Regions from separate parts of the Bradyrhizobium sp. G127 genome, predicted to be linked through region 2. Evidence: predicted binding sites of a transcription regulator. Region 2 holds the regulator's gene; the other holds the start of a gene.
What was found. The regulator PhoB, encoded in region 2, activates phosphate uptake and scavenging genes when phosphate is short. The targets are predictions, from matches to a motif close to TGTCATNNANCTGTCAT.
Positions count from the first base shown of each region.

Region 1: a site for PhoB is predicted at 4,928-4,944, ahead of phnG (phosphonate C-P lyase system protein PhnG). Genes of this name have one in related genera too.

Region 1 is NZ_JAKFGN010000002.1:1,133,007-1,140,739, forward strand. It holds gene LVY71_RS17490 (alpha-D-ribose 1-methylphosphonate 5-triphosphate diphosphatase) at 1-309, opposite strand, end outside; gene phnL (phosphonate C-P lyase system protein PhnL) at 321-1,019, opposite strand; gene phnK (phosphonate C-P lyase system protein PhnK) at 1,027-1,809, opposite strand; gene LVY71_RS17505 (alpha-D-ribose 1-methylphosphonate 5-phosphate C-P-lyase PhnJ) at 1,809-2,684, opposite strand; gene LVY71_RS17510 (carbon-phosphorus lyase complex subunit) at 2,681-3,787, opposite strand; gene phnH (phosphonate C-P lyase system protein PhnH) at 3,791-4,405, opposite strand; gene phnG (phosphonate C-P lyase system protein PhnG) at 4,408-4,869, opposite strand; gene phnF (phosphonate metabolism transcriptional regulator PhnF) at 5,000-5,731, shown strand; gene phnE (phosphonate ABC transporter, permease protein PhnE) at 5,738-6,589, opposite strand; gene phnE (phosphonate ABC transporter, permease protein PhnE) at 6,586-7,470, opposite strand; gene phnD (phosphonate ABC transporter substrate-binding protein) at 7,536-7,733, opposite strand, start outside.
Region 2 is NZ_JAKFGN010000002.1:1,337,987-1,345,719, forward strand. It holds gene LVY71_RS18475 (MFS transporter) at 1-317, opposite strand, end outside; gene LVY71_RS18480 (NAD(P)-binding domain-containing protein) at 367-1,761, opposite strand; gene LVY71_RS18485 (ArsR/SmtB family transcription factor) at 1,805-2,122, opposite strand; gene LVY71_RS18490 (ArsR/SmtB family transcription factor) at 2,236-2,586, shown strand; gene arsB (ACR3 family arsenite efflux transporter) at 2,583-3,644, shown strand; gene arsC (arsenate reductase (glutaredoxin)) at 3,641-4,045, shown strand; gene phoB (phosphate regulon transcriptional regulator PhoB) at 4,592-5,293, opposite strand; gene phoU (phosphate signaling complex protein PhoU) at 5,323-6,039, opposite strand; gene pstB (phosphate ABC transporter ATP-binding protein PstB) at 6,066-6,896, opposite strand; gene pstA (phosphate ABC transporter permease PstA) at 6,893-7,733, opposite strand, start outside.

The DNA.
Region 1 (7,733 bases), 200 kb from region 2:
CAACGAATCCAGTACGGTGGTGATACCGCTGGTCGCAAGCTGTCCGTCATAGGACACCACCGCAGCCACCGGGTCCCAGAGCACTTTTGGCCGCGGCACATAATGGGCTTCGAGGTGATCGGTATGCAGTTCGATCAGTCCCGGCATCAGCAGGTCGCCGCGCAAATCCTCGCCGCGCTCCGGCGCATCCCCCTCACCCACATCCGCGATCCTGCCATCCACAACCGCGACCCAGCCGCGCTCGATCACGCGGTCCTTCAGCACCACCTGCGCATTGCTGAAAACAGCGTCGTTTCGTTCAGAAGTCATATCGTCCCTTTTCACGCCGCGGCCGCGAACGAGGTCACATCAATTGTGCGATCGGCAATCAGTTGGCGCACGTCGTCATCATGAACGATGGCAATCATCGCCACATGGCGCTGTTTCTTCTCGGCAATCAGATCAACCACGATTTTGCGGTTAATGCCATCGAGCGATGCGGTCGGTTCATCCAGCAGCAGGATCGGCTTATCCGAGATGAATCCGCGCGCGATGTTAACGCGCTGCTGCTCGCCGCCGGAAAACGTCGACGGCGGCAGGGTCCATAGCCGCTCCGCGATATTGAGACGGCGCAGCAGCGCCCGTGCGCGCTCGCGCGCCTCGTCCCGCGCAATGCCATTAGCGATTAGCGGTTCGGCAACGACGTCGATCGTCGCAACGCGCGGCACGGCGCGTAGAAACTGGCTCACATAACCAATGGTTTGGCGACGAACGCGGAGAATATCACGCGGCGCGGCGCTGGCGATGTCCATCACTCCGCCATTGTGACGCACAGTGATGCGTCCGGCGTCACAGCGGTAGTTCCCGAAGAGCATTTTCAGAATCGATGATTTCCCCGCGCCGGACGGGCCGGACAGCACAACGCACTCGCCTGCATTCACCTGCATGGTGACGCCGGACACGACCGGCAGCCGCACCCCGTTCTGCAAGTGCATGGTGAAGGTTTTTGCAGCACTGGAAATGTCGATCATTGGAGACATACTGTCCTCACGCGGGCAAAATCGAGGAAACGAGGAGTTGAGTATAAGGCTGGTGCGGGTCGTCGAGCACCTGATCGGTAAGCCCCGTTTCGATCACCTTGCCGCCCTTCATCACCATCACTCGATGCGACAGCAGCCGCGCCACCGCGAGATCGTGGGTGACGATGATGACCGCGAGTCCGAGTTCGTTGACCAGCCCGCGCACCAGATCGAGCAGCCGCGCCTGTACGGAAACATCAAGGCCGCCCGTCGGCTCATCCATGAAGACAAGGCGCGGCTCGGTGACCAGGTTGCGCGCGATCTGCAATCGCTGCCGCATGCCCCCGGAATAGATTTTCGGCGCGTCGTCGATCCGATCAGGTGAAATCTCGACGCGCTCCAGCCATGAGGATGAGGTTTCGCGAATCTTGCCGTAATGGTTCCAGCCCACTGCCATCAGCCGCTCGCCGACATTGGCCCCGGCGGACACAGCCATCCGCAGCCCCATCGCCGGATCCTGATGCACATAGCCCCAGTCCGTGCGGAACAGAAAACGCCGCTCTGCTTCGCCGAGCGCAGCGAGATCGCGGGTGACGCCATCGCGCATCCGATACGAAACGCGCCCCCTGCTCGGCTGCAATTGCGTCGAAAGCATTTGCAACAGCGTCGACTTGCCCGAGCCGGATTCGCCGACGATGGCAAGCACCTCGCCCGGATAGAGTTCGAACGACACCTTGTCGCAGGCGAGTTGCCGCCCATAGGACTTGCTCAGGCCTTCGCAGACAAGCAGTGGCTGATCGTCGTCGCGCATCATGTCACCTGATGGTCGGCGCCGAAGCCGGCGCCCTGATGGCCGTCCGCACGGCGGGTCTCGCAGTAATCCGTGTCGGAACACACGAACATTCGCCCGCCCTTGTCGTCGACCACGACCTCATCGAGATAGGACGTATCCGATCCGCACAATGCGCAAGGTGCATCGAAGCGATAGATCTCGAACGGATGATCCTCGAAATCGAGCGACGTCACTTTTGTATAGGGCGGGATCGCATAGATGCGCTTCTCACGCCCCGCACCAAACAGCTGCAGCGCCGCGCAATCGTCCATCTTCGGGTTGTCGAATTTTGGCGTCGGCGATGGGTCCATTACATAGCGCTCATTGACCTTCACCGGATAAGCATAGGTCGTCGCGATGTGCCCGTGGCGCGCAATGTCCTCGTACAGCTTGACATGCATTAGCCCGTATTCACCAAGCGCATGCATGCGCCGGGTCTCGGTCTCGCGCGGCTCGAGGAACCGCAGCGGTTCCGGAATCGGTACCTGATAGACCAGCACCTGATTGTCGTTCAGCGCAGTCTCTGGAATGCGATGCCGTGTTTGAATCACGGTGGCGTCGGACGTCACCGTGGTGGTTTTCACGCCAGCGGTCTTCTCGAAGAACTTGCGGATCGAGATCGCGTTGGTGGTGTCGTCGGAACCCTGGTCGATCACCTTCAGCGTGTCGTCCTGACCGAGGATCGCCGCCGTCACCTGCACGCCCCCAGTACCCCAGCCATAAGGCATCGGCATCTCGCGGCTCGCAAACGGCACCTGATAGCCGGGAATAGCGATGGCCTTCAAGATGGCACGGCGGATCATCCGCTTGGTCTGCTCGTCGAGATAGGCGAAATTGTAAACCGGCGCGTTCATTCGGCGGCCTCCGCCAGCGTTGCGTCGCTGTCCTTCGCGGCCTCGAATTCCTTGCGCAGCTTCCGCAGTAGTCCGAGTTCGGACTGGAAGTCGACATAGTGCGGCAGCTTCAGGTGCTCGACGAAGCCCGTGGCCTGCACATTGTCGGAATGCGACATCACGAATTCCTCGTCCTGTGCCGGCGAACCCGCTTCCTCGCCGAGTTCGCGCGCGCGCAGCGAGCGATCCACCAGCGCCATCGACATAGTCTTACGCTCGCTCTGGCCGAACGCCAGGCCATAGCCGCGCGTAAAGCACGGCGCTTCGGTGGCCGAGCCCTTAAACTGATTGACCATCTGACATTCCGTCAGCGTGATCGAACCCAGCGGAACAGCAAACCCAGCGTCTTCCGCGAAGAACTCGACCTCCACTTCGCCGAAACGGATTTCACCGGCGAATGGATGAGTCCGGCCGAAACCACGCTGGGTCGAGTAGCCCAGCGCCAACAGAAATCCCTCGTCACCGCGCGCAAGGCTTTGCAGCCGCAGGTCGCGATCCGCCGGAAAGCTCAGCGGCTCGCGAGTCAGGTCGCCAACCGGCTGATCCGGATTTGCCTCGGGCGACGGCTCGATCAGACCGTCCGCGCCGAGAATATCGGTGACGCGCGGCATCGACGCATCCCCGGCGATACCTTGCGTCGGCGCAGGGATCGCTGCGTCTTCCGTCAGCGATGGATCGAGCAGGCGGTGAGTGTAGTCGAATGTCGGTCCGAGGATCTGCCCGCCCGGCACGTCCTTGAAGGTGGACGAGATGCGGCGGCGGATCTGCATGCTGCCGGTGTCGAGCGGTTCGGTCGCACCAAATCTTGGCAATGTGGCGCGGAATGCGCGCAGCAGAAAGATCGCCTCGATCAGATCACCCCTTGCCTGCTTGATCGCCAGCGCGGCCAAGTCGCGGTCATAGAGCGAACCTTCGATCATGACGCGATCGACCGCCAGCGTAAGCTGTCCGGAGATTTGCTTGAGCGTAAGATCGGGGATTGTCGGATCGCCACGGCGTTCATGCGCCAGAAGTTGATGAGCATTTTCGATGGCGCGTTCGCCGCCCTTGACCGCAACATACATGGCTCAGACCTTCCCTGCGGAAACCTGCGTGCTGCGCGGCAACGCCACGACGTCGTGGCCGCAGACCATCAACAAATCGACCCCGCGCGGAAACAGCGCGCGATTGGCCTTCATGCGTTCGACAAAATCGGACGGCAGCCCCCCCGCGTGCAACGACGATGTGCCGCGAATGCCCGGACCGCTGAGGATCAGTTCCGGCCCTTCGGAGAAGGTATCGACCTGGACCACCAGCGTCGCCGAGCGATCCGGATATTCCGGCGTTCCAAGCGCGAAGGATTCGAAGTCGGGCAACGCTGCACCATTGTGAATTAAAGCAAAGGCAGCAATTGAGGCGTCATCTGTCAGCGGCGCACCAGTCTGGAAGCGCAGCCATGATGCGATGTCGGTTTCAGCTTCCAACCGCTGGCCGAGCCAGACTGGCGTATCGTGGTCGAACAGGGTCAGCGCGATAGCGGCCGTAGCAGGCACCAATAGCGGCGGCGCGTTCACACCATCGGTGATTGTCTGCACCGAACCGGGACGCGCCAGCGCATCCATCACGCAACGAAACACCGCTTGAGACGATGATACCGGCCTGGCGAATCCCGTTCCTGCGTCCAGCTTTGCATGAAGCGCCATGGTTAGTTCTCGCCTCTTACCAAGGTGTAGAAATCGACCCGTGTCGCGGCGGTTTCCGCTGCCTGTTCGGCGAGCGCCGCGTCTCGTTCCCTACGCAGTGGGGCAACAACAGCCTGTTCGATCTCGCTCTTGAAGCTCTCGCTCTGGATCAGCGCATCGCACAGTGCGATCAGCCTTGCCTTCTCGCCGTCGCGTCCCAGCACATAGCCGAAGCCGACCTCGCCTGAGACCAGCCGCACTGCCGCGCGCGAAACACTGGCTTCACCAAGATTGAACGGCGCGCCATCACCGCCGATCCGGCCGCGCACCATAACGAGGCCCCTCTCCGGCTGGCGAACCACCTGATGTGCAGGAATCTCAAGTGCGTCGAGACAGGCCGCGATCCGTTCCGTCGGAGTGTGCGCAAGCACTGACATGGCGTCGCGGCGCAGACTCTGCTCGGGGCCTATCTGCGGTTGGATCATCTGCACCTTGCCGAATCTAAGTTGTCTATGTTATTAGACAACTTCGTAAGGCATCGCCATGACAATCTGGTGACATCGGGATGATTTTCATAGAACCGGGCATCGGGTGCCGCCGTGTGCGGGCGCGAGCATGAGTCTGTCTGAAGACAGCGGCTCCGGCGTCGCCCTGTGGCGGCGCGTGGCGGATTCCATCGAGCAGTCCATTGCCAACGGAACCTATCCGCACGACACGCGCCTTCCCGGCGAAATGGAGATCGCGGAGATTCACCGCGTCAACCGCCATACGGTGCGCCGCGCGCTGGCGGCGCTGGCCGAGCGCGGACTGGTACGCGCCGAACGCGGCAGCGGCACCTATGTGGAAGCGCCGCGAATCTCCTACCCCCTTCGCTCGCGCACGCGCTTTTCCGAAATCGTCGGCGCCGGCGGCCAGGAAGCAGACGGCAAGTTGCTGCATTCGTCGATCGAACCCGCGTCGCAGGATCTGGCGAAGCGGCTAGGTGTCAAGACCGGGGCATCGCTGCTGCGGATCGACGCACTGCGCATGGCGGACAGGATTCCGATTTGCGTTGGCACCACATGGATGGAAGCAGCCCGCTTCCCTGATGGTGGACACGTCTATGAAAGGAAGCGCTCGACAACCAAACTGCTGACGCACTTCGGTGTGCGCGACTACCGCCGAGAATGGACCAACGTTACCGCAGCCATCGTGGATGCCGCCGATGCAGCCCGGCTCGATCTCGCTCTCGGTCGTCCGGTGCTGGTGGTCGACAGCCTTGATACGGAGCCGGACGGCAAGCCGCTGCTCACCACCCGCGCACGCTTCGCTGCGGAACGGGTGCAGTTCGTAATCGAAAACCAATAGCTGAAATCAGTGCCGCGCTTCGCCGGCGCGACCGATGATGGCAAAACGCAGCCGGCTCGAAATGAAATCAATGACCGCGACCGCGATCAGGATCATCAGTACCAACGTTGAGACCTTCTGCCATTCCAGTACACGGATCTGCTCGGCCAGTTGCAGGCCGATGCCACCGGCCCCGACGATGCCGATGATGGTGGCCGAACGGGTATTGGATTCGATGTAGTATAGTATCTGTCCCGCCAGCACCGGCAGCACCTGCGGCATCAGGCCGAAGCGGATCTCGTGCAGCTTGCTGCCGCCCGCCGCACGGATGCCCTCAACCTGCTTGTGGTCGCCGCCCTCGATCGCTTCCGAAAACAACTTGCCGAATGCACCGAAATCCGATGTGGCGATGGCCAGCACACCCGCGAAGGGTCCGAGGCCCACCACATTGATCCAGACCAGCGCCCAGATCAGCGTATCGATCCCGCGGATCGAATCGAGGAACCGCCGCACCGGAAAGCGCAGGAAGATCGAGGGAATGATGTTTTTCGCCGCCAGCAGACTGAACGGCAGCGCCAGCAACGCGCCGAGCAACGTGCCGAGAAACGCGATCGAGAGCGTCTCCCCCATGGCGTGAAGATATGTCGGCAGTGACGAGCCTGGGTCCGGCGGGATCATTAGCAGAATGAACCAGCCGAGTTGCCGTGTGCCGACGATCAGGCGCTCGAGCGAGAAGTCCAGATACCAGCAACCGAACACGAACAGCGCAAGCGCTACAGAGGCGGCTGCGAAAGCCTTTCGTCGCGCCGAGCGCGAGCCGTGAAAAAGCTCCGGATACTTCGCAACAATGACTGAGGCATTCTGAACCGCCGGGGTCACGAGCGCCTCCCTGGTCCGAACAGCCGCCCGCGCAGCCAGCCGGTGCAGACGTCAATGAGGAAGATCGTTATGATGATCATCAGCAGGATGGCGCTAACGTCGGAATAAAAGAACTTGCGCACCGCGACCACGAGTTCTTGCCCGATACCGCCAGCGCCGACGAAGCCCATCACCGAAGCCTCGCGCACATTGATCTCGAACCGCAGCAGCGAATAACTCGCGAATCCCGGCATCACCTGCGGAAGTACCGCGAAGCGCATGCTCGACATCCAGCTTGCACCGGTGGAGCGGACGCCTTCCAGCGGCTTCATATCGATGTTCTCGACTTGCTCCGAATAGAGCTTTCCGAGCGCGCCGACCGAATGGATCGCGATGGCAAGAACGCCCGCCATCGGTCCCAGCCCGAAGGCGATCACAAAGATCAAGGCAAACACGATACCGGGAACGGTGCGGCAGAATTCCAGAAACCGGCGCACGACAAACCGCGCCACCGGATGCGGCGACACATTGGCGGCGGCGAAGAAATTCAGGCAGAACGCGCCAACCGCGCCGATGCCGGTACCCACGTAGCTGAGCAGCAGCGTTTCCGCCAGCAGCTTCAGCCATTTCTGCCAGCCCCAGAACCATTCGGCGGGATCGGTCCAAACCCGCTTGCCGGTATCGAGATTGAGAATGCGGTCGAAATAGCCGACAAAGTTGCCGATCTTCTCGACGAAGGTTTTCGGCGCTACCTCCGCACCGAGTCCCGCGACGATCAGCAGCCCCACAAAGACGATGAGCCCCGCGATGAACCGCAACCGCTTGCGGGCGACGGTTGCATCATACGCAGCTTCGAGTGCTGCGATCTGCTGGGGCGGGTAGCTGGAAAGGCTGATCGTCAAGGAAAGGATGCTCTATGAGCCGAAAGAGAAAGGGCTGGACGGAAATCGTCCAGCCCGTGCTGCAATCAGGAGGCCTTCTTCTTGCGAAGATGATCGACGAACTTGATCAGATCGATCATGCCGTCCCAGTCCTTGGTGGTCGCCGGATTGAAGTCCTTCTTCTGTCCGTCCGACAGTTTGTCGAAGGCGGCCTTCTCCTTGGTGGGGGTCTCAAAGAATGCCTTTTCAATCGCCGTCTTAAGATCGGCCGGCATGTCCCCAAG
Region 2 (7,733 bases):
GGCATATAGGCGCCTGCAAAGCCAATCCCGACAATCGCATTGAAGAATACGCCGGACCAAAGACCAGAAGCAAACACCCCGAATAACAAGGTGCCGAGCGCGTTTAGTGCCGAACCCGCAATTAGAATCTTGCGCGCATCAATTCTATCGGTCAGTGCAGCCAATAGTGGCACGGTCAGCATGTAGCCCGCAGCGCCAGAGCCGGCCAACAGGCCAGCCTCTGCACCACTAAGATGCCACTCGGGAATAAGAAACGCCGCAAGTATAGACGGGACGACGACATGGGGGAGCAAGCTGCCGAGTTGGCCCACACACATCCCCGCGATGACGGATCGACCTTCCAGTCTTAAGGTTTTCACTCGACGCCTAAGCCTTATCTCCACAACCGCATCCGGCCTTACCCCTCTCCTTTGCCATAACGTCCTCCACGCAGCAGGGGTTCTCGCCGACGGGAGCTGGATCGCCGCAACATCCCGCTGACGCTGAGTCGCCCTCCACGCCGCCGCATGTGCAGACGCCCGTTTCTGGAAGCTCGAGCTCAACGCGCTCGGCTGCTTCCTTGTCGCCCGCGATGTCCGCCGCGATCGAGCGGACCTGTTCGTATCCCGTCATCATGAGGAAAGTCGGCGCCCGGCCATAGCTTTTCATGCCCGCGAAATAAAACCCAGGTTCATCCTGCGCGAGCTCACGGGCACCATGCGGTCGGACCGTTCCGCAGCTATGCTCGTTGGGGTCAATCAAGGGGGCCAGCGCTATCGGGCATTCGATTGCAGGATCGAGCTGGATGCGAAGCTCACGCAGGAAGTCGAAATTAGGCCGAAATCCCGTAGCAACGATGAGTTCGTCGGCAATGACATGGCGACCGCAACAAGCTGAGCCCGCCGCGATTCTTAACCGTTCGTCCTCGATAGTGACGTGAGTAGTCCCAAAAGCGGGTTCCACTTTAATTCTACCCGCTGCGACCAACGCCGCGAAGGAATATCCAAGCTCCCCACGAGCGGCGAGCTTATCGCTCGCACCTCCGCCGAAAGCTTTTGCAGGATTGTCACCGCGCAGCAGCCAAATGACTTCGGTTCCTGGCACTTGGGTCTTCAACTCGGCCAGATCGGTCAGCGTCCCGATTGCAGAGTGACCCGCCCCCAGAACAGCCACAGTCTTTCCAGCATACCGAGCCCGGTCTGCTCCTAGCACATCGGGCATCGCATAGGCGATCTTGCTGGCTGATTCCTTCTCTCCGATTGCACACAATCCGTTGGCACCCGCCGGGTTCGGAGTTGACCAGGTGCCGGAAGCGTCAATGACCACGTCCGCGCGCACAACCTTTTCCCCCAAACCCTCCGGAAAGTGGGTATTTCGATATAGGATTTCGAATTGCGCCTGTTCACGACCCTTAGTTTTTAGTCGGTCGAAGCCTTGGCGGCTTATGCCGGTGACCTCGCTGGTGGTCAGGATGTGATCCTTAAGCCGTGTCTTCGTGGCAAGGGGATTCACATATCGCTCGATCAAGTCGGCGCCGGTCGGATAGACATGAGGATCCGGAGAATTCCAGCCCGTTGCAAAGAGCAATCTCGCGGCCGCCTTGTCCACATTGTATTCCCAGGGCGAGAACAACTGGACGTGTTTCCACTGCCTGACAGCATGTCCGGCCGTTGGTCCGGCCTCAAGCACGATTGGCTCCATGCCGCGCTCCATGACATGAGCAGCTGCGGCAAGGCCAACGGGACCTGCTCCTATGATAGCTACTTTCTTCATCATCTTCATTATCCCATATTTCCAGAATCTTAGAATTATATGGCCGTAAAATTCACGCAATTGATTTTGCGTCCGAGCACTCCGCTTCATCCACGCAACATTCCGCCGCCAGGAAATCGACCAGCCCGCGCATCGTGTCGTATTCCGCGTGACAGATGAGCGTCACCCCATCCCGCTTCTGAAAAACCAAACCCACCGCCATGAGCGCCTTGAGATGATAGGACATCGTCGAACTGGCGACCTTGAGCTTCTCGCCGAGACGGCCAACGGGCATCCCCGCACGTCCGGCACGAACCAAAGTGCGATATATCTTCAACCGGGTGGGACTTCCGAGCGCCTCAAGGCGAGCTGCTGCGTCATCGATCTTCATGCCGCAACATCCCACTACGATGAGCACAGGTCAACCATATTTCTAGAATTTTCGAACAATCGATCGCAGGAGCGTGGATTGACAGCAGCAAACAAATCCATTAATCTGGATATATGAAAAAAACTGAGGCTATCGACGCATTGGCTGCGCTCGCCCAAGTAACGCGACTAGACACATTTCGGCTGCTTGTGAAGCACGAGCCAGAAGGCGTTCCAGCGGGGGAATTGGCTCGCCGGGTTGGTGTTCCACAAAACACAATGTCGGCTCACTTGGCCATTTTGGCGCGAGCAGGTCTGATCGAAGGCGAACGCGAGAGCCGCACCATCCTTTATCGCGCAAAGATCTCGGCGCTTCAGGAACTCACCTTGTTCATGATTCGGGACTGCTGCGGGGGGCGCGCTGATTTGTGTGAATCGCTGATTGCCAGCCTCCAACCCCGTTGCTCGCCAAAAGGAAAACGATGAGCATTTTCGAGCGTTATCTATCCGTTTGGGTCGCGCTGTGCATCGTGGCGGGCATTGCACTGGGGCATGTCATGCCTGGGGTGTTTGCGACAATTGCTGGCGCGGAAGTGGCAAGGGTCAACCTGCCGGTGGCGTTATTGATCTGGCTGATGATCATCCCGATGCTGCTGAAGATCGATTTTGGCGCGCTCGGGCAAGTCAAAGAACATTGGCGCGGCGTCGGCGTGACATTGTTCATCAACTGGGCAGTGAAGCCGTTTTCGATGGCTCTGCTAGGGACATTTTTTATCGGGCATGTATTCGCCCCCATGCTCCCCGCTGGACAGATCTCGTCCTATATCGCCGGCCTCATTCTTTTGGCTGCTGCGCCATGCACGGCGATGGTGTTCGTCTGGTCGAACCTGTGTGAAGGTGAACCGCATTTCACATTGAGTCAGGTCGCCCTCAACGACGTGCTGATGATTTTCTTGTTTGCACCGCTCGTTGGCTTGTTGCTCGGCGTTGCCTCGATCTCGGTACCTTGGGCCACCTTGCTCCTTTCGGTTCTGCTCTACATCGTTGTTCCAGTCGTCATCGCTCAGCTATGGCGCCGCTGGCTTTTGGTCGAAGGAACTCCAGCTTTCAACCTGGTCATGCACCGGTTGCAACCGGTGTCTCTGGTTGCGTTACTCGCGACCCTGGTGTTGCTATTCGCATTTCAGGGCGAGCAAATCCTGGCTCAACCCTTGGTCATCCTTATCCTGGCCGTACCAATTCTGATTCAGGTCTACCTGAATGCAGGCCTCGCGTATTGGCTCAGTCGGCGTTTCGGAGTCGCGTGGTGTGTGGCCGCGCCGGCCGCCCTTATCGGAGCCAGCAATTTCTTCGAGTTGGCGGTTGCCGCTGCCATTAGCCTATTCGGCCTCAATTCCGGCGCAGCGCTTGCGACCGTTGTCGGCGTTCTTGTGGAAGTCCCGGTGATGCTATCTGTCGTCAAAATCGTGAAAGCAACGCGCGAATGGTATGACGCCGGCTCGTCGTCACCTGCAGCAGCCTCAAAGGTAGAGGGACGGTCGTGAGCATAACGATCTATCACAACCCCGACTGCGGGACGTCCCGCAACGCGCTCGCCATGATCCGCCAGAGCGGTGTCGAGCCAGAGATCATTGAGTACCTAAAAACTCCGCCAACCCGAACCAGATTGCTGGAGCTGATTGCAGCGATGGGAATGTCTGTGCGCGCACTGCTTCGCCAGAGAGGCACACCCTATGCTGATCTTGGGCTCGACGATGCGAAATGGACTGACGACGAACTGGTCGATATAATGCTGACACAGCCTATCCTTATCAATCGGCCGATCGTGGTTACACCGAAAGGCGTCAAGCTCTGCCGTCCATCCGAAGCCATCCTCGATATTCTGCCGAACCCGCATATCGGAAAGTTCGTCAAGGAAGATGGCGAGATTATCAATACAGCCTAAGTTTATTGACTTATCTAACATCCGTCCAAATGCCTTGCCGGTTTGATCCTGCAGCATAGCACGCTCATATTGATCGTCAGGGCAGTATTCGCTTGATCACTATCGGCGTGGCTCCGTTCAAGACTTATCGAAGCTACTTAAACGTTTCGACGTCCGACCCAGCAACCGCTTCTGAAACTATCCGGCACCCGACTTCGGTATCGGGATTTCTTTGGCCATTTGGATCTAGTAGTCTCCTACCTCCACATTCATCGAATGCACCGATTCCCTTTCCGGTCCGCTATAGCTCACCGTAGCGGTATATTCTCATCGTTTGCGGCATTCATACCCACCGGTGAATCCGCCTCCGAGTAAATTCCTTAAGGGCATTTCTTGACAGTGGTTCTCCGCCGCACTGCATGAACACGGCAAATAGCAGAACTGTCGCAATGATAGTTGCAGGGGGCCGCCCCTTCGTGACGATCCCGCAAAAACTCTGCGGCACTACAGATCGGGAAACTTCTCTACAAAGTTTGCCAATCTTTCAATATTAGAAAAGAGGGGGTGTTATTCGGCCTTCGCGAAGCGGTCATCGAGAGCGTAGCCGGCGCCGCGAACAGTGCGGATTGGATCCGTCTCACGGCCGAGATTAAGGAGCTTCCTAAGCCGGCCGATGTGCACGTCTACCGTTCGCTCATCGATATAGATGTCGCGGCCCCATACACCGTCCAGGAGCTGTTCGCGGCTGAACACACGACCCGGATGCTCAAGGAAGAACTCGAGCAGACGATATTCCGTAGGCCCAAGATCGATCGGGCGGCCCGAGCGGGCGACACGTCGCCGGTCCCGGTCCAACTCGATGTCGCCGAAGGCAAGAACCGTGGCGAGACGCTCGGGACTGGCGCGCCGCAAAAGGCCTTTCACGCGGGCCAAGAGCTCGGGCACGGAGAACGGCTTAACGATGTAGTCGTCCGCGCCGGTGGCAAGCCCCCTCACCCGTTCGCTTTCCTCGCCGCGCGCGGTCAGCATGATGATCGGAATTTGCTTGGTCTCCTGCCGTGCGCGCAAGCGGCGGCAAAGCTCAATTCCGGACAGACCCGGGAGCATCCAGTCCAACACAATGAGGTCGGGGATGTGTTCCTTGAGCCGGGTGTCGGCATCATCGCCGCGGGCGACGGTTTCGACATCGTAACCTTCGGCATCCAGATTATAGCGAAGCAGCGTCGTCAACGCTTCTTCGTCCTCGACCACAAGAATACGGGCGCTCATGTCCGATCCTTCAATTCATTATCCTTCAGTTAGTTGCCTGACGCGGCCGTTGCAAAAGTCGTCATGTCGCCCTTGGGGCGCTGATCGAGCATCTGCTGGCCTTCAATCATGTAGAAAACCGTCTCGGCGATGTTGGTCGCGTGGTCGCCGATCCGTTCGATGTTCTTTGCACAGAACATCAGGTGAATACAGAAACCGATATTGCGCGGGTCTTCCATCATATAGGTCAGCAATTCGCGGAACAGCGAGGTGCAGATCGCGTCCACTTCCTCATCACCCTTCCACACCGTCATCGCGGCAGGAAGATCGTGAGCGGCATAGGCATCCAGCACCGACTTCACCTGCGACTGCACGAGATCGGTCATATGCTCCAGGCCACGGATCAGCTTCAGCGGATGGAAATCGCTGTCGAGCGCGGCGACACGCTTCGCGATATTCTTGGCGAGATCACCGATCCGCTCAAGGTCGATGGCGACACGCATGGCGCCGACTATCTCGCGCAGGTCCACAGCCATCGGCTGCCTGCGCGCGATGGTCAGCACGGCGCGCTCTTCAATCAGGTGCTGCAGCCTGTCGATGTCGAGATCGGAGGTCACGACACGATTGCCCAGCGTCACGTCGCGCCGGATCAGCGCATCGACAGAATCGACGATCTGCCGTTCGGCCAAGCCCCCCATTTCGGCGACAAGCCGGTTGAGTTCCTGAAGGTCTTCGTCGAACGCCTTGGCGGTATGATCTGAACCCATGATATGTCTCTCCCGCAAAATGCGCGTCAGCCGAAGCGGCCGGTGATGTAATCCTGCGTGCGCCGATCGGTCGGCGACGTGAATATTTTGTTGGTATCGTCGAACTCGACTAGCTCGCCAAGGTACATGAACGCGGTCTTGTCCGATACACGGGCCGCCTGCTGCATATTATGCGTCACGATGGCGATCGTGTAATCTTCCTTCAGCTCCTGGATCAATTCCTCGACCTTGGCCGTCGAGATCGGATCAAGCGCTGAGCAAGGCTCGTCGAACAGGATGACTTCCGGCCGAACGGCGACCGTGCGCGCGATGCAAAGGCGCTGCTGCTGGCCGCCCGACAGGCTGAGGCCACTGGCATTCAGCTTGTCCTTGACCTCGTTCCAGAGTGCGCCGCCCTTCAGCGCAGCCTCGACGCGGCCGTCCATTTCCGACTTCGAGATCTTCTCATAAAGCCGAATGCCGAATGCGATGTTTTCATAGATGGTCATCGGGAACGGCGTCGGCTTCTGGAACACCATACCAATACGCGCCCGCAACAGATTGAGATCCAGCTTCGGATCGAGGATGTTGGTGTTGTCCAACATGAGCTGGCCTACGGCGCGCTGCCCCGGGTAGAGGTCGTACATGCGGTTGAAAATCCGCAGCAGGGTCGACTTGCCACAGCCCGACGGGCCGATGAACGCGGTCACACGGTTCTCGCCGAGAACCAGGTTGATGTTCTTCAGCGCATGGTTTTCGCCGTAGTAAAAATTGAGGTCGCGCGCGGTCACCTTGGCTCGTGCGTCCTGATGAATGGCTGCACCCGGTACGGGCGCGCCACGAGATGTGTCTACGCTAACAGAAAGCTGCTCGTTCATTTCATCGTCCTCTCGGCGCCGAGAATGCGTGCGCCAATGTTAAGGGCAAGTACGGTCAAGGTGATCAGCAAAGCCCCGGTCCAGGCAAGTTGTTTCCAGTACTCGTAGGGACTCTGGACGAAGTTGTTGATCGTCACCGGCAGGTTAGCCATCGTCTTGGTAAGATCGAGGCTGAAGAACTGGTTGCTGAGCGCGGTGAACAACAGGGGCGCCGTCTCGCCGGCGACACGTGCCGTCGCCAGCAGCACGCCGGTGATAAGGCCGGCACGCGCAGCACGATAGGCGATGCGCTTGATGACGAGTGAGCGGGGCAAACCAAGAGCTGACGCAGCTTCCCGCAGTGGATTGGGAACCAGTCCGAGCATATCCTCGGTGGTACGCACCACGACCGGGATGACGATGACAGCCAAGGCCAGCGTGCCAGCCAATGCCGAGAAGCCGCCCATCGGCACCACGATTGCGCCGTAGACGAACAGGCCAATGATGATCGACGGCGCGCTCAGCAGAATATCGTTGATAAAGCGGATCACTGAGGTCAGCCGGTCGTGCTTGCCGTATTCAGCAAGATAGGTGCCGGCAAACAGTCCGATCGGCGCGCCGATGCCGACACCGAGCACCGTCATGATGATCGAACCAACGATGGCGTTGAGCAATCCACCTTCGGTTGAGCCGGGCGGCGGCGTATTTTGCGTGAAGACCTGAAGATTCAGGCCCGCAAGGCCGTTGTAGAACAGCGTGAACAGGATCAGCGCCAGCCAAGTGACGCCAAACACGGCCGCGCCGAGGCACAGGAAGCGGATCACGATGTCCCAGCGGCGGCGGGAAGTATAAATCGGG